DNA from 3 places in the Lentibacillus daqui genome. Region 2 is predicted to be linked to each of the others. Evidence: riboswitches for the same ligand, from Rfam matches in the RefSeq annotation. Region 2 holds a riboswitch; each other region holds the start of a gene.

Region 1 (5,920 bases), 770 kb from region 2:
CAATTTCTCTTAATCCAGTCTTGAGCGCATAATCATCCGTATTCTTCACACGACCATTTTGCAGAAATAACGTTAGGTGCCATTTACCATCACCCTTTACCCAGCCATATCGATCCCCATTACGAGCAAAATGATAAGGATGTGCGGCCTCTAATTCCCAACCGAGACGTTCAGTTAACTCAGTCTTAAACCAATCCAGACCATGGGCGTCGATCGTATACTTGAAACGGGCGTTCTTCCGATTCGAGCGATTACCATAATCTCGTTGAATCGTCATGACTTTCTCCGCTACCTCGATGACATTATCCTTTGAACAAAAGCCAATCACTTTTGCAACCTGTGGATATGTTTCCGGTTCACCATGGGTGCTTCCCATACCACCGCCAACCGCTATATTAAATCCTATTAATTTTCCGTCTCCCAGGATCGCAATCAGTCCGAGATCCTGTGAAAACACATCAATGTCGTTGGATGGTGGAACCGCTAAACCAATTTTAAATTTTCTCGGCAGGTAAAAGCGGCCATACAATGGTTCGATATCCTCTTGCTCTTTGGTATCAACCACTTTCATCTTATCCAGCCAAATCTCGTGGTAAGCGTTTGTTTTTGGTGACAAGTGTTCACTGATTTGTTGGGAAAGCTCGTAAACTTCTTTATGAACTGCAGATTGATACGGATTCGGGTTACACATGACATTCCGGTTAACGTCACCACAAGCAGCCAAGGTATTCATCAATGCCTCATTCACTTCTTTGATCGTCTGCTTTAGGTTCCATTTTAGAATCCCATGCATTTGAAATGATTGCCTTGTCGTTAATTTCAAAGTGTCATCCGCATATTTGGTTGCTAAATCGTCCATAACCAGCCACTGTTCAGGCGTTGCGACACCACCTGGGGCTCGCACACGTAACATGAATTGGTAAGCCGGTTCCAGTTTTTTACGACGTCGTTCATCCCGAATATCCCGGTCATCCTGCTGGTAGCTTCCATGAAACTTTAACAGCTTCGTATCGTCATCCGATATAGCCCCTGTGATTCGATCCGCCAATCCTTGTTGAATCGTCCCCCGTAAATAGTTACTTTCATCCTTTATTCGTTCCAGATCACTCGGTGGCCCATCCTGTTTAAATGAATCATACGCTGCCATCGTCAAGCTCCTTCCCTTTTTGTCTTCTATTTCTTGCTCACTAATAGACATCCCGTTGATACCGTTTCTGCTGTCGCATTTCTTTCAAGTACTGTTCGGCTTCCTCATGCGTCATACCAGCTTCTTGTTCCACAATAGTGATTAGCGTTTGGTGAACATCCTTTGCCATTCGCTTTTCATCACCGCAGACATAAACGTGGGCACCTTCCTCGAGCCATTGATAAAGATCCCGGCTATTTTCCAGCATCATGTTTTGCACATATACTTTTTCCTTGGAATCACGTGAAAATGCGACATCCAATCGGGTTAGGTAACCTTCCTTCAACCAGTTTTGCCATTCGACTTGATAAAGGAAGTCACTAGTAAAATGTTGATCGCCAAAGAATAACCACGTTTTCCCTTTTGCTTCTAACTCTTCTCGTTCTTCCATAAAAGCCCGGTAAGGCGCGACTCCCGTACCAGGTCCAACCATAATCACGGGAACATCTGGATCGGCAGGAAGCTTAAAATTCGGATTATGCTGAATATAAACCGGTAATCGATCACCAGGTTCCAATCGTTCAGCCGTCTGAAGCGAACAGACACCAGCTCGATCGCGATTATGGGCATGATAGCGAACCGTTCCAATCGTTAAGTGAACTTCATCCGGATTTGCTTTATGGCTGCTTGTAATCGAATAAAGTCTTGGTGGTATCTTTCTAAGAATCTGTACAAATTCGCCTGGTGTCAGCTCCCGTGTTGGCGGAAAGTCATTGATCAAATCAAGCAAATCCCTGCCAACAAGATAATCTTTCAACGTTTCCTCCTGCCCTGGTGCAACTAAATCCACCAACTTATCATTTCGGAAAATCTCCGCCGCTTTTTGCATGAGTGGTTTTGTCAGACAGGTAATTTCCAGGTTTTTATGCAATGCATCATAAATCGAACGAATATCACCTTTTTTATTTACCGGTACAGTTTCTTCAGGATCCCAGTTCATCTCGTGGATCAGTTGATTTACCAGAATTGGATCGTTTTCCGGGATGATCCCTACACTATCACCCGGTTCAAAGGAAAAATTAGACCCCTCCAGTGATAATTCCAGATGACGCGTTTCTTTATTTGATCCGCGACCATTCAAATTGAGATTTTCCAAGATTTCTGCCTGAAATGGATTAGTTCTGGAATAGGTTGGCAGATCATGTTCTTGTGTTTGACTCCCCACCTGTTGGGTATGTGCATCGTCCGATTGCGGAACGGCTTTTTTCGCTTCACACACTTTTTCTAATACACCGTTTATCCATTCTTCTGCGGGTTCATCAAAATCAACATCACAATCAACCCGTGGATGAAGTCTTTCCCCACCTAACTCCTCCAACCGTTTATCAAAATCTTTCCCTGTTTGACAGAAAAACTCATAGGACTGATCCCCCAAGGAAAGTACCGAAAAACGCAAATCCTTTAGTTTCGGTGCTTTTCTGCTAAACAAATATTCGTAAAAGGAAACGGCATTATCTGGAGGATCTCCTTCTCCATGCGTGGCTGTCACAATCAGCAAGTCTTGCACATTCTTCAACTTTTTTACTTTAAAGTCATCCAGGGCCGAGCAGGTTACCTTAAAACCCTGCCCCTCTATTTTTTTAGTTAGCTCCTCTGCCAACGTCTGCCCATTACCGGTCTCGGATCCGAATAAAATGGTTACTTCTCTTAAAGCGGGTTGGTCGATATTGGTTGGTGCTTGCTCCTGATTTGGCACCGTCAACCCGTTTTGTACTGTCAGGGAAGCTGCCAAATATCCGCTCAGCCAAACTTTTTGCGTCTCTGTCAAGGTTGGAAGCAGACGTTGCAAAATATCGGTTTGTTCTTGACTAAATGGGCTATTGTTTACTTGTAATTCCAAAACAAATTCACCTCACAATAAACATAATTATATTTATTAAATATATCGCTTTACTAAGGTTTAAAACAAACAGTGTCATTAGCCATTATATCAATAAGGTTACTGTCCGTTACTGCCTGGCAAATGCAATCCACACTCTGTTTTATTAAATCCTTGCCATCTGCCTGCTCTGGGATCATCAGAATCCGTTACTCGTGACGTACAAGGAATACAACCAATGCTTGGATATCCCTGATCATGTAGTTCATTATATGGCAAATCATTGTTTTTGATATACGCCCATACATCATCCCACGTCCAATGAATAAGCGGGCAAATCTTAATTGACTTGAAACGTTGATCCTTATTCACAAAATCAGTATGTTTACGACTTGCCGACTGCTCCCTGCGAAGACCGGAAATCCATGCAGGAGCGCCTTGTAAAACATCTTCCAGTGGTTTTATTTTCCGAATGAAACAACATTGATCCGGATTTCGTGTCCATAAGGCAGAACCATACTCCGCCGCTTGTTCTTCCAACGTTAGCTCTGGCTTTTTTAATTCAATGCGAAGATCGGGATATTTACCTTTTACCTTATCAATCAAATCATAGGTTTCTTGAAAATGAATCCCTGTATCTAAAAAAACAACGCTTGCATCTTGTTTCACCTTTGAAATTAAATCAATTAATACAATCCCCTCAGCACCAAAGCTACAAGCATAAACAACACCATCTCCGTATGAATCGTAAGCCCATTGTAAGATTGGAGATGCCCCTTGTGTCTCGTCAACCGGGTGAAAATCTTTAAAAGGGTCACCAGGAAAATTGTCGTACGTAATCGGGGACTTTTCCATTTATCATCCCTCCATAATAATTTGAGGTGAAAGTCGTGTATATAACCAGCCCCCCTCCAGCTTTGGAAGAAGAAGGGGGCAGAACTTAAATCCTAACCTAGCTCCCTTCTTATCTTTCAGACTATGTCTGCAGGATTTGGCACAGTGTTTCATACAACCTGTTGCCGAAGCTTCACCGGGCCTTTCCCTCCACCTCTCATGATAAGAAAACTTAAAATCAAACTAACTTTATAGGAATTGTATATTATTGAAAAAATGATGTCAATACTTATTTGAAAAATGGGCTTTAGGACACATAAATGTTTCTTTTTCCAATCTCTGTTCTGTAAAAAATAATGGGGCAGGAAATCCGATCCCCTGTCCCATCTATACTTAGTCTTGCTTGTATCCTAAAACATAAGAAATCTTAGCCGCCCCTTCCATCACTTTTTTTGCTACTTTGTACTTTTGCTTTTCATCATAATGATTTAAAGGAATAACACAAGTAATACAACCAATCACCTTTTGTGTCGAATCAAAAATTGGAGCGGCAGTACCTGATGCACCCGCCAATCGCTCACCTAAAGTAATCATATAGCCTTGTTCGCGTATTAGCTTTATTTCATCACAAATTTGTTCCTGTTCATCAATGTCAACCGCCTCTTTTTCAAAAATCCTCTGAATTTCATCATCATCCAAGTGAGCCAATACGACCTTTCCGCTTGCCGCAATATGGATAGATTGCAACACACCGATTTCCAGAACATATTGCAAAGGATTTTGGCTGTGTACGCCCTCAACAAAGGAAATCTTCCTATGCTGTGGATGATATAGTCCTAAATAGACAGATTCAGTAATCGTGGATGAAATTTCCTCCATGAATGTTCTGGCAACCTGTTTGATTTCTACTTGTGACGATATAATGGAAGCCATTCGAACGAGTTCGGGCCCAATGGTGTATTTTCCGGTTTGGGCGGATATACCTAATATGTTTTCATCTCTTAACGTTTTTAGATTACGATGCAAGGAGCTTACCGGTATTTCCAGATAACGTGCCAGTTCGTTTACTCCCCAGTCTGATTTTTCATCGGTAAATGCTCTGATGATTGCAAAAGCTTTGGAAATGACATTTGGATTAAAACGTGAATTCACCATATCGTACTCCCCCCCCATATTAATAAATATTATGGGCTAGAAAAAAGGAACTTTCAACCAAATAGTCGTAGTGAACTGACCTGCATCTACTGGCCTCCTTTACCCCTAAATAGCCCCTTCTTCTTTTAATTGATCTATATCTTCTTTGGAAAGACTCATCTCTTGCTGCAAAAATAGTTCAGTGTGTTCTCCCAAAAGTGGGGGATGTTTTTTAATCGAAATTGGCGTTTTAGAAAAAATGACTGGATTTCGCACTAATTTCACCTTACCCAAAGTAGGGTGTGGTATTTCTTCAACCATTTTTCTTGATTGAACTTGCGGATGTTCAAACACCTCTTTTACATTATTGACCGGACCCGAAGGCACTCCTTTTTCCGAAAGTAGTGTAAACCATTCATTTGCATCTTTCCAAACCATTATTTTTTGTATCTTGTCTGTTAATTCTTCCCGATTTTGAATGCGTTTGGCATTTGTTTTAAATTTAGCCTCTTTACTCCATGAAGGCATGCCAAGTATTTCGGAAAACTTCTGAAACTGCCGATCATTCCCGCAGGCCACCATGAGAGGTTTATCCTTGCATTGAAATACCTGATAGGGAACAATATTGTTATGATTGTTCCCTACTCTTTTGGAAACATTCCCCTTCATTAAATAACTACTCGCGACATTTGCTAGAGAGCTAACTTGCACATCCAATAAAGAAATGTCAATCTGTTGACCTTCACCGGTTAAATCTCTAATCCTTATTGCTGAAAGAATACTAATTACTGTATATAATGAGCTCATAATGTCTACTACTGGCAGCCCGACACGTGTTGCTTCTCCATCTGGTTGACCAGTTACATCCATTAAACCGCCAACCGCCTGCAAAACCGGGTCAAAACCAGGTTCTTTAGCAAAAGGACCTGTTTGACCGTATCCAGTGA
Region 2 (5,920 bases):
AGGCCAGGGAAAAAGGGGTTAAAACAACGATGACATTGTGGCAGGCACGCAAACTATGTCCCAATTTGATTGTCATGAGACCTAATTTTGATCGATATCGAACCGCTTCAACGGAAATGTTTAAAATGCTTGCTGCAATCACCCCGTTCGTACAACCGGTCTCCATTGACGAAGGTTATATGGATATTACGGAATGCGAACAGCTTGGCGATCCGATTACGATTGCCGAAAAATTGCAGAAACAAATCAAAAACGAGCTGGATTTACCTTGCAGCATTGGCATTGCGCCAAATAAATTTTTGGCAAAAATGGCCTCCGATATGAAAAAGCCAATGGGGATTACCATTCTTCGTAAGCGTGATCTTCCTCAGAAGTTATGGCCACTTCCAGTTGGTGAAATGTATGGCGTTGGGGAAAAAACAGCCCGTAAATTAAACGCGATTGATGTCATAACCATTGGTGATTTGGCCCGTCATGATGTATACCAGCTTAAACAGGTTTTGGGAATTAATGGAGAACGATTACAAAACCGGGCTAATGGCGTGGATCCAAGACCGGTTGATCCAGATGCTGTTAATGAGTTTAAAAGCATTGGCAGTTCACAAACATTACCTGAAGATACGACCGATGAAACAGAAATCCGTAAACTGATGCACCAGCTTGCTGAAAATGTGGAACGCAGGATGAGACGAAAACAGGCAGCAGGAAGCAGTGTTCAAATCATGATTCGCTATCATGACCGCAAAACAATTACCAGAAGCAAAAAACTGCAAACATATATTGAGACAAAAGAGGATATTCTTCAAGCTGCCAATGAATTATTTCAAAAACACTGGAATTTGGAGCCAATCCGTTTGCTTGGTATAACGGTTCAGGATGTGGATGAGAAACAAAATATCGCCTACCAACTGGATTTATTCACGTATGAGCAGGAAGCGGAAAAGGAAAAGCTCAATAAGGCAATTGATGAATTAACCACAAAATACGGCAAAAACCCATTTAGGAAGTTGACGAATCTTGAAAAGGATGAACAACCACATACAAGTTTTCAAAAGGATTTTCTGGATGATTACAAGAGATAAGTGCTCACATCATTATGTATGGTGTGGGCTTTTTTGTGGGGATCAAGCATAAAATGTATGTGGGCTGCGTATTTTATGTTGACAATCCCTACCAGTATTGTTAACATTAAAATCAATCAACAATTAAAGATTCTTATCAAGAAAGGTGGAGGGACTGGCCCTGTGATACCTGGCAACAGACTGTGGCAGTACTGTGCTAATTCCTGTGAACGTGTATGTGTTCAGAAGATAAGAAGGAGCCATATGTGATTAAATGTGGTTTACCCTCTTCTTGTCTTAAAGGAAGAGGATTTTTTAGCTATTTAATCATAAAAAAAGGGGGAGAAGGAGCATGAACATTAAGGAGCAAAACAATATTCTTGAATCGATTTATTCAGAGCTGGATCAGAATTTGGAGGAAATTATCGGTTGGAGAAGGTATATGCACCAACACCCGGAACTTTCATTTCAAGAAGAAAACACTGCTAAATTTATTGAAGAAAAACTGATCGGATTCGGACTGAAGGTAAGGACAAACATTGGTGGTAATGGACTCATCGGCATTTTGGAAGGAAATCAACCCGGAAAAACAATTGCATTGCGCGCAGATTTCGATGCCTTGCCGATTGAAGATCAAAAGGATGTACCATATAAATCATTAAACCCTGGTGTCATGCATGCATGCGGTCATGATGGTCATACCGCTGCTTTATTGGGAACAGCTAAAACCCTCAGCAAGTATCGCCGGTATATAAATGGTACGATCATCTTCATTTTCCAACCTGCTGAAGAGCTGCCTCCCGGGGGAGCAAAATATATGATAGAAGAAAATGTACTAGATGGCGTAGACTACGTATTCGCTGCACATCTTGCATCTGACATTCCATTGGGGAAAATTGGTGTAGGGGCAGGATATAAAGCAGCTGCAGTCGACAAATTTGAAATTACAATTGAAGGAACTGGAGGCCATGGAGCAAGGCCACATCAATCCAATGATCCGATTGTTATTGGCAGTGATATTGTCAATGCCTTGCAAAAAATCGTCAGCCGGAGAGTCGATCCATTAAAATCGGCGGTCGTCACGCTTGGTGTGTTTCAGGCGGGAAATGCATTTAACGTTATCCCTGAAACTGCACGATTGGAAGGAACGGTACGTACATTTGATGAAAAAGTAAGAACGCAAGTGAGCGAGCAGATTTATTCAATTGTAAACGGCATTGCAGCCGGTTTTCAGGCAACAGCGAAAATAGATTATTTATTTGGTTATCCAGCATTGTATAACCATCAAACAGAAACGGAAACAGTCAAAAAGCTATTAAGTGAAACTTTTTTAGAGAGTTCGGTTGTTGATCTTGAAACAGGCATGGGTGCTGAAGATTTCTCCTACTTTCTATTAGAAAAACCAGGTACATACTTCCGGGTTGGTTCACGAAATGATGATGAAAGCACACATTTCCCACATCATCACCCGAATTTTGATATCGATGAGCGGGCGTTGTTGAATATTGAAAAGGCATTTACGAAAATTGTTTCTTATTATTTGTTTTAAATATGAGCGATGAACATGGGGGAGTGTGATGAAGGTTTACAAATCATTGCAAATCATATTACGTTTAATAATCTCATTAGTCATTATTGGTTTAATTGGCTGTTCAAAGGATAGTAACAGTCAGAATGCAGATAAAGAAACAGACGGTACCCCGGTTAAGGGAGGAGAGCTGAATGTGGCGATCGGATCTGAGCCGGATTCCCTTGACTGGATGTATATTTCTGCGACTGCCACAAGAGACATCGCTTGGAATATGTTTGAAACTCTATTTGCCTTAGATCAGGATTTTGGTGCAAAACCAATGATTGCAAAGGACTATAAGCTTAGTGATGACGAAAAGACCTATACTATTCAGTTGCGTAAAGGGGTGAAATTTCATAATGGCGCCACCGTGACAGCTGATGACGTTGTTGCCTCCATTGAACGTTGGGAAAAAGTATCCTCTGTCGGGAAGATTACTGGTAAATATATTAAGCGAGTAAAAGCGATTGATGCGTATACGGTTGAAATTAAATTAAAGGAAATTTACCATGCTTTTGTTTCCGATATGACTGCTCCAAAATCAGCCTTGATTGTCATACCTGAGGAAATTGCCAACGAAGCAGATGATAAGCCGCTTAAGCAGAACCAGCTTATTGGAACTGGCCCATATCAATTTGAAAAATGGGATAAAGGAAATGAAATTGTTTTAACCCGGTTTGATGATTACACAGCTCGTGAAGAAACAGATTGGAATGGTTTAACCGGAGAGAAAGTGGCTTACCTTGATAAACTTAATTTTCAAATTGTGAAAGACCCACAAGTAATGGTAAATGGATTAAAGACAGGAATATACGATTATGTTGAAAGCATTCCAGCCGATTTGTTTGATGTTATTGATGCTAATGCAGAATTAGACCCGGTTACCTACATGAATGGGTATAACATTATTTCAATGGATAAAACAGAGGCTCCGTTTGACGATATTAAGGCTCGTCAGGCGCTTCAATACGCATTGGATAAAAAGTCAATTGCTCAGGCTGCATACGGAAATGAACAATTTTATAGTTTTGATGGAGCATTATTTGATCCGGAACAAGGGGAACTTTATTCAGATAAAGGAATAGACAACTATTTAGCTTATGACAAGCAGAAAGCAAAAGAACTGCTTAATGAGTCAAATTATAATGGGAAGACGCTGACCATTTTATATTCCAATGACACAGCGGAGTATGAGAAGATTGCGCAAATTGCCAAACAACAAATGGAAGAAATAGGATTTAAGGTGAAGTTAGAACCTTATGAATGGGCGACCTATCTGGAAAAATGGATGGATCCATCGAATTGGGATTTAGTTGTTATTGGTTGGTCTACCCGGTTTTCTCCTAGTGAACTTGGTATGCTGGAGTTAAATGCGGCAAGAAGCGGCTGGTATACAAGCGAACGCTGGGAAGAATTAATAAATCAGTGGGGAACGGCCAAATCAACGGAAGAGAAACAAGAAATTTTAGGTGAAATGAATCAAACCATATATGATGAACTACCATTTATAAAAATTTCTAATGTGAAGCGGTTTGACGCCAAAAGTAATAAAGTTCGTCATTTGGAGAACTGGGTTGGACCTCGTTTTTGGAACACCTGGAAACAAATGGAGTAGAATGTAACGGAGGTCCCGTTTATAACGGGCTTCCGTTTTACATAACTACAAGATAATGACGAAATTTTAGTTCACGTATTAAATTTTAATACATAAGTTAAATGGTGGGATTACTTTTGTTTTTGAACCCTAATTGCGAACTCGTTACTGTATATTTTATCGATAAAAGACGCTTTTATACTGTGTGAAAAATATAAAGAGGTATTGGCTTAAAAGTACAGAAGAGAATAAGTACAGAAGAGAATAAAAAATTATAAGGATGATAGATAGTTTTATAGAATTACTGATAAGGTGTAAATGGGGGATTACCGTGAATATCAAAAAATATAATCATATTTTTATTGCAATATTAGGTCTGTTTCTAATGAGTGGTCTCATCGGCTGTAGTAAAGATGCCGCTTCAGACGGAAATACAGACTCCGCTAAGCAAAAACCAACAGAAGGCGGAACATTAAATGTCGCGATATCCGCCGATCCAGACACGATTGACTGGATGTATACAGGGGCCACAGTAACCCGGGATGTAGGCTGGCATATATTTGAAACACTGTTTGCACTAGATAAAGACTACAAACCTAGACCAATGATTGCGGAGGATTATGAAATAAGTGATGACCAAAAAACCTATACAATCAATATTCGTAAAGATGTGAACTTTCACGATGGTTCTGCTGTTACCGCGGATGATGTGGTTGCATCGATTGACCGATGGAGAAAGGTATCTTCTGTTGGAACTATCGCCAGCGAATACATTGATCAGGTAAAAGCAACAGATGAACATACGGTTGAGATAACGTTAAACCAAGTATATAGCCCACTTTTGGCGGATATGGCTGCACCAAAATCGGCGCTTACCATTATCCCGGAGAAGATTGCTAAAGACGCTGGGGAACAACCATTGCAACCAGAGCAACTTGTAGGTACCGGTCCATTTAAATTTGAAACATGGGACCGCGGAAGTGAAATTGTCCTTGCTAAATTCGAGGATTATTCTGCTCGAGATGAAACCGACTGGGGCGGGTTAACTGGGAAGAAAGTAGCTTACTTGGATGAAATTAAGTTTCAAATTGTCAAAGATCCACAAGTAATGATTAATGGTTTAAAAACGGATCTATATGATTATGTGCAACAAGTACCACCGGATTTATATCAAATGGTCGAAAGTGACCCCAAAATGGATCCAGTGTCATATATTAATGGCTACTCAACGATTACACCGAACAAAGCAAAAGCACCATTTGATGATATAAAGGCACGTAAGGCATTAAACCATGCCCTGGACAAAAAGACCATTGCTGAGGCAACCTATGGAAACGATGAGTTTTATCACTTTGATGGCGGATTGTTTGACCCCGAACAAAAGGAATTATATACAGAAGACGGAACAGATGGTTATTTGGCATATGACAAGGACAAAGCGGAACAGCTCCTAGAGGAATCAAGTTATGATGGAAAGCCAATCACAATCATGTTTAGCAATAGTTATCCTCGTTATGAAAAAATTGCCGAGGTGCTCAAGGAACAATTAGAAGAAGTCGGATTCAAAGTTGAACTGGAACCATATGAATGGGCAACATATTTGGAAAAATGGCAGGATCCAAAAAATTGGGATCTGGTTGTCGTTGGCTGGTCAACCCGTTTCTCCCCGAGTGAGCTTGGTATGCTAATTTTAGA
Region 3 (5,920 bases), 920 kb from region 2:
GTGCCTTCGTTGACAAGAGTTTTATTGAAGAGTAAAGCGTGAGATTATTAAAAAAATAACTACCGCCAGTCTAATGTTTGCTTGCCTGACTGGATAAACGCCAATATAAAAACAGCCTGCACCCAATGTTTGCAGGCTGTTAATTTTATTCTGTATTAACTGATGATAGGATCCGTCTGTCCTATTTTAAGAGAAAACCAGAACCGAAAGAAATTTCTCTTTATCCAAGTTGCGGTTCTTTGACTAAAGCGGATAATGCTTGTTTTAAATCCTGCTTTAAGTCATCTGCCTGTTCAATCCCAACAGAGAAACGTAATAACCGATCGTCTACACCTCGCTTCACCCGCTCTTCAATCGGTATGTCGGCATGGGTTTGTGTTGCCGGATAGGTAATAAAACTTTCCACACCTCCTAGACTTTCGGCAAATGTGATTAATTGTAATTGCTGTAAAAAAGGATCCACCCAGTCACTTTGTTGGAGACGGAACGATAGCATACCACCTTTACCAGGGTAAAGCACATCCACTACTTCATCCTGTTCGCGTAAAAAATGAGCAATGTCCCTGGCATTTTGCTGATGTTTTTCCATCCTTAGCGAAAGAGTTTTTAACCCGCGTATTAATAACCATGAATCAAATGGGGAAAGCACCGCCCCTGAGGCATTGTGAATGGTTGCTAATTGTTCACAAAGCTCGTTACCCTTTGCTGCCACCAATCCGGCCAACACATCATTATGCCCGCCGATATATTTGGTCGCACTATGAATCACAATATCTGCCCCCAGCTCCAATGGGCGTTGTAAGTACGGGGTGAGAAATGTATTGTCCACAATTAATAATAGCTGATGCTTTTTCGCTAGCTTGGCAATCTGTTTGATATCAACTTCCTGCATCAATGGATTGGTCGGTGTTTCAATTAAAATCGCCTTCGTGTTGTTCGTGATGAGACTCTCGGTTTGGCCCAGGTCGGTAAAATCACTATAAGACGTCTGAATCTGATAGTGATCGGCATAATGATCGAGCAGCCGGTATGTACCGCCATAGATATCTTCAGTTGCAATGAGTTCATCACCGGAATGAAACAGCGAAAACACTAGCTGAATTGCTGCCATTCCGGAACTACAGGCATACCCCTGATCACCCGCTTCCAGATTGGCGATACCTTCTTCCAATAGATAGCGGGTCGGATTTTTTGTCCGGGTGTAATCATACCCGGTTGACTGGTTAAGCCCCCGATGTTTATAGGCGGTTGACAGATAAATAGGCGGATTAATAGCCCCTGTAGACGCATCACTGTTGTTTCCCAGTTGTGCTAATCTTGTTTCAATACTTCTCTTAGTCATCTCATCATCTCCTGGTAAAGAATAAAAACAGTCTCTACTTAAAGATAAGAAGAGACTGTTGCATTATCGTTGGCACTCTTCTTATCTTCAAGCATCACGCTTCTGGAATTGGCACAGTACCTGGGATTGTAATTCCGCAAGTCTGTTGCCGAGGTTTCCAAGGGCCAGTCCCTCCACCTCTCTGGATAAGAAACAATTATATAATTTTAAATATTAATCCATACAATACAATTTTCCGGTTGAAAAGTCAAGCAAGACAGACAATAAAACTACGCTGAAAAAGTGCAAAGGGATAGCTATCGATGTTGGGCAAGTTTGTTTCAGCATTGATACCATTCCTGAAAATTTTGGGAATCACCGATGAATTTCACCAATCCGCCATAAAATTAGTGAAAATCGCCGATATCAAAACCGCCGATAAAATGAAACTACATTTGGGATCCTTATTGAGAGTTCATGCAGGGAAAGCTTTCCACACCGCAATTAGCCAGATAAGTGAGCAAAGTTAGACGCGCACTCTTAGGGTTTTGTGATATGATGAAGGCAAAGGGGAGGTACATATGATATTTACGTCGATTGATTTTGAAACGGCGAATGCGAAACGGCATAGTCCGTGCGCGGTTGGGATTGTGGTTGCCAATGAACATGAGATTATCGATGAATACTATACGTTAATCAATCCGTTGATGCAATTTAATTCATTCAATATTGAAGTACATGGAATTACAAGTCGTGATGTTGAAAACCAGCCAACATTTGCGGAAATTTGGCCAACTCTAAACGAATACCTTACTGATCATCTGGTGATCGCCCATAATGCCAGTTTTGATATGAGCGTAATCCGTAATACGCTGGATTACTTTAACATGCCATATCCGTCAATGGATTATTTATGTACTGCAAATATTTCCAGAAGGGTATGGCCGGAACTAATGAATCATAAATTGAATACAGTCGCTGTTCATCACGGGATTACGTTTGAACATCACCACGCTTTGGAGGATGCTCGGGTCGCGGCAAAAATTTTTCAACAGGCAGTTGATCAGCATGGTGGTCTGCTGGACTCACTACTTGCCCACTGTAAAATGGAAAAAGGCCGGATTTTTGAGCATGGGTATAAGACACCGAGGATGAAACGATCCAAACAACCAAGACGAATTAATTTCTCACATATGTAAATAGGAAAACGGTCCGTCACCCATGCTGGACCGTTTTTATCGTATATTCGACATAGGTCTTATCACATCACACTTTTAAAAATGGGTTGATTCGCCAGCTTTTGCTGTTATCCGGAAGAGCTATTTATATTCCATTTTCAAGGCTTTATTTGCATTCTTTAAATCATTCTGCAACAGTTTTTTCAAATCATATGCCGGATATTCACCCCTCTCAAACATATAGGCAAAGACATTCCCGTGTGTTTCAATCGCTTTTTGCAAATGTTTATTTAATGTATCTCGTAACACAGGGGTAGCTATTTCAGTGATGGAGGCACCATAATTCTTGACACAACTTTTTGTTAATACTAATAGGTCGCCAGCATAAAAACCGTCCCCAAGATTGCGAAAATCCTCTTCATCTTCCTCTGTTTCACAAGGTGCCAAGGAATAAAATTGAGTCAGTTCCTTCAAGTTATTTTCCATATCCTTAATGCATTGCAGATAAAGATTCCGCAGCATGTCATCACTTACTTCTCCTATCGCATGTTTCAATTTCATTAACCCAATTGATTGAAAGGCAACAAGTTCATGTACTTCCAGTGTTTCATGCCAAGCGAGATGCTTTGGCCGATTGCGCTCTGATGATTCCATTGATTTATGTTCCTCCCTTTAAACTAGTCAATGTCACTATATTCATTTAAACCCGGGACGGTACAGGAAACCAGGATTTTGGGCGAATATCCGATTTAGAAACTTTGCTGTAATTTAGAAATTAAGCAGAACAAAAATTCAGGCTCTGTTCTGCTTATGCCAGAATAGGCCCCGTCCGGCTCCAGCGCCCAGCGGCTAGCAAACTTCAGGTTTCTTCCTACGATAAGTCAACATCGGTTCGTAAGTTAAAGGAAGGCCGACTAAGAACGGCCTTTGCGGCCAACGTCGGCATACCCCTTTTGCAGGGGCATGTTTCCTTTATCTCGTCAGAACCCTTCCAGTTTGTACGCCGCTAACCGGACGCTTGCACCTTTGTTTTTTATCATTGGAAAAACTGTGATAGTATAATAGTATTATAGTTCGAAAAAGTCATACTGATAAAAAGCTTTTTCGTTTTTCCAAATTAAAGGGGAGATTACATATGAATTTAATGGAAGAATTACAGCAGGAACTTGCACCGGATCGCGTGACGAAAAATGAAACCGTATTGGAACAGCATAGCAGTGATGAATCCTATCATACACCACATTTGCCTGAAGTTGTTGTTTTTCCGGAAACGGCCGAGGAAGTGAGTCGCGTTATTAAACTGGCAAACAAGTACGAGCAGACAGTTGTCCCATTTGGTGTTGCATCCAGCCTGGAAGGAAATGTTATTCCCTATGAATCGAGCATTGTTGTGGATTTTTCCTTGATGAACAAGGTTTTGGAAATAAGGGAAAATGACTTTCTTGTCAAAGTGCAGCCTGGTGTTACCCGTTCACAGCTTGATAAGGAACTAAAAAAGTATGGCATGTTTTTTTCTGTTGACCCTGGCGCTGATGCCACGCTTGGCGGGATGGCGGCAACAAATGCCAGTGGCACAACGGCTGTCCGATATGGGATTATGCGTGATCAGGTCCGCGATATGGAAGTGGTTCTCGCCGATGGATCGATCATTCATACAGGCAATCTGGCAGCGAAATCTTCATCTGGTTATCATTTAAATGGTCTTTTCGTTGGATCTGAAGGAACACTTGGCTGTTTTACCGAATTAACATTACGGGTTTATGGTATTCCGGAATATACGATGGCAGCCAGGGCTTCCTTTCACAGTGTTGATGATGCAGTAGAAGCGGTCACTGCCATTTTACAGGCAGGTGTACCGATTGCCCGGGTCGAACTGGCGGATGCCCAATCGATTAAACAAATGAACTGGTTTAGCGAGACTGAATATCAGGAAGTGCCAACCGTCTTTTTGGAATTTCACGGAAATGAAGCAGGGCTTAAGCAGGATGTCGATTTTACCCGGGAGATTGTGATGGATCATAACTGTCAGGATATTGAGTTTGAAACCGATACGGCGGGCAGAAACCGGTTGTGGGAAGCAAGACATAACGTTGCATACGCCTATATTCACGGCAATCCCGGCAAGAAACAAATGGTAACCGATGTTTGTGTGCCGATTTCAGAGCTTGCGGGGGCAATAAAAGATGCCCGTGAAGCAGTAGAAACATCGGGACTTGACGGTGGAATTGTCGGCCATGTCGGTGATGGTAATTACCACATCTTGTTAATGGTTGATGTAAATGATCAAACCGATATTGATAAAGCGAACATCGTAAACGAACATATTGTCAATTATGCCCTTGCTCGTGGTGGTACTTGTACAGGTGAACATGGTGTCGGGATCGGCAAACGAAAATATGCGAAAAAAGAACATGGCGCTTCATTGGAAGTCATGCGTGCGATTAAACAAGCACTCGATCCTAAAGGTATTTTGAATCCGGGGAAGGTTATATAAGGTTCGTTTAGGGTGAACAGTTTCCCATTATGCTAATGCGTTAAAGTGGATGGGGAATTGTTCTTGATTTTCTTGGATTATCAAGATGTCGTGAGAACCGTGTTTTATATCAAAAGTGGTGCGACATGAACGTGCCGGAAGTAAGCGATTTTGGTTAGGAAAAGAAGAAAAGTATGAATTTAATCATTAAAAATATGGACGAAGATTTAGCAAGAAAGATTCTTACTTGGAAATATGAGCCCCCCTATGATTTTTATAACAATGAAGTAAACGAAGAGGGGATGAGAGAATTTCTCGCTGGTACATATCGGGCTATAACAGACGATGAGGGTGAGGTCTTTGGCTTCCTATGTACAGGGAAATCGGCCCAAATACCAGTTGGTAATAATTATGGTGTATATAAAGATAACTTTGTAGATATAGGTCTAGGTATGCACCCTGATTATACAGGTAAAGGATACGGCTATGACTTTATGACATTTATTCTTAAATATATAAAAGAAAACTACACGGGAGTTCCCATGAGGTTATCAGTCGCAACGTTTAATAAAAGAGCCATTCATTTATATGAACAAATCGGATTTGTAAAGCAAGACAAGTTCAAAACTGATGTTGCTGATTTTATTACTATGGTTAAAAGGAATTAGTGAAGGTATTCAACTAAGGGATGCGAATGCTAAATTGTTTGCAAAGGATTAATAAGAGTTGCGTAGGGTCAGTTAACCGTTAACATGATGAAGTAATTCTCTGTGAACAAGAATTTCAATTTCGTCAATATAATAATAAAATGGAGTGTTTAATGATGGAGGATCCGTGGTTTACCATTCAACAAATCAATGAAAATACATATGCGATTAGTGAATACGGGCACTGGGAAAAAGTGCATTCATTCTTATTACTGGGAGAGGAAAAAGCGGCACTGATTGA

What was found. A riboswitch is a leader RNA that binds a small molecule or an ion and turns the genes downstream of it on or off. The one in region 2 is predicted to bind S-adenosylmethionine.
Region 1: linked by a shared signal. The riboswitch ahead of O2S85_RS04955 (phosphoadenylyl-sulfate reductase) and the one ahead of O2S85_RS08690 (M20 metallopeptidase family protein) in region 2 are both predicted to bind S-adenosylmethionine.
Region 3: linked by a shared signal. The riboswitch ahead of O2S85_RS13415 (methionine biosynthesis PLP-dependent protein) and the one ahead of O2S85_RS08690 (M20 metallopeptidase family protein) in region 2 are both predicted to bind S-adenosylmethionine.

Annotation. Positions count from the first base shown of each region.
Region 1 is NZ_CP114176.1:946,209-952,128, reverse strand. It holds gene cysI (assimilatory sulfite reductase (NADPH) hemoprotein subunit) at 1-1,147, opposite strand, end outside; gene O2S85_RS04960 (assimilatory sulfite reductase (NADPH) flavoprotein subunit) at 1,188-3,026, opposite strand; gene O2S85_RS04955 (phosphoadenylyl-sulfate reductase) at 3,126-3,860, opposite strand; SAM riboswitch class I at 3,967-4,068, opposite strand; gene O2S85_RS04950 (IclR family transcriptional regulator) at 4,233-4,994, opposite strand; gene O2S85_RS04945 (CaiB/BaiF CoA transferase family protein) at 5,100-5,920, opposite strand, start outside.
Region 2 is NZ_CP114176.1:1,720,328-1,726,247, forward strand. It holds gene O2S85_RS08685 (DNA polymerase IV) at 1-1,082, shown strand, start outside; SAM riboswitch class I at 1,213-1,317, shown strand; gene O2S85_RS08690 (M20 metallopeptidase family protein) at 1,414-2,610, shown strand; gene O2S85_RS08695 (ABC transporter substrate-binding protein) at 2,639-4,246, shown strand; gene O2S85_RS08700 (ABC transporter substrate-binding protein) at 4,557-5,920, shown strand, end outside.
Region 3 is NZ_CP114176.1:2,643,303-2,649,222, reverse strand. It holds gene O2S85_RS13420 (aliphatic sulfonate ABC transporter substrate-binding protein) at 1-35, shown strand, start outside; gene O2S85_RS13415 (methionine biosynthesis PLP-dependent protein) at 221-1,342, opposite strand; SAM riboswitch class I at 1,421-1,534, opposite strand; gene O2S85_RS13410 (hypothetical protein) at 1,645-1,851, shown strand; gene O2S85_RS13405 (3'-5' exonuclease) at 1,903-2,520, shown strand; gene O2S85_RS13400 (spore coat protein) at 2,641-3,153, opposite strand; gene O2S85_RS13395 (FAD-binding oxidoreductase) at 3,635-4,993, shown strand; gene O2S85_RS13390 (GNAT family N-acetyltransferase) at 5,167-5,640, shown strand; gene O2S85_RS13385 (MBL fold metallo-hydrolase) at 5,793-5,920, shown strand, end outside.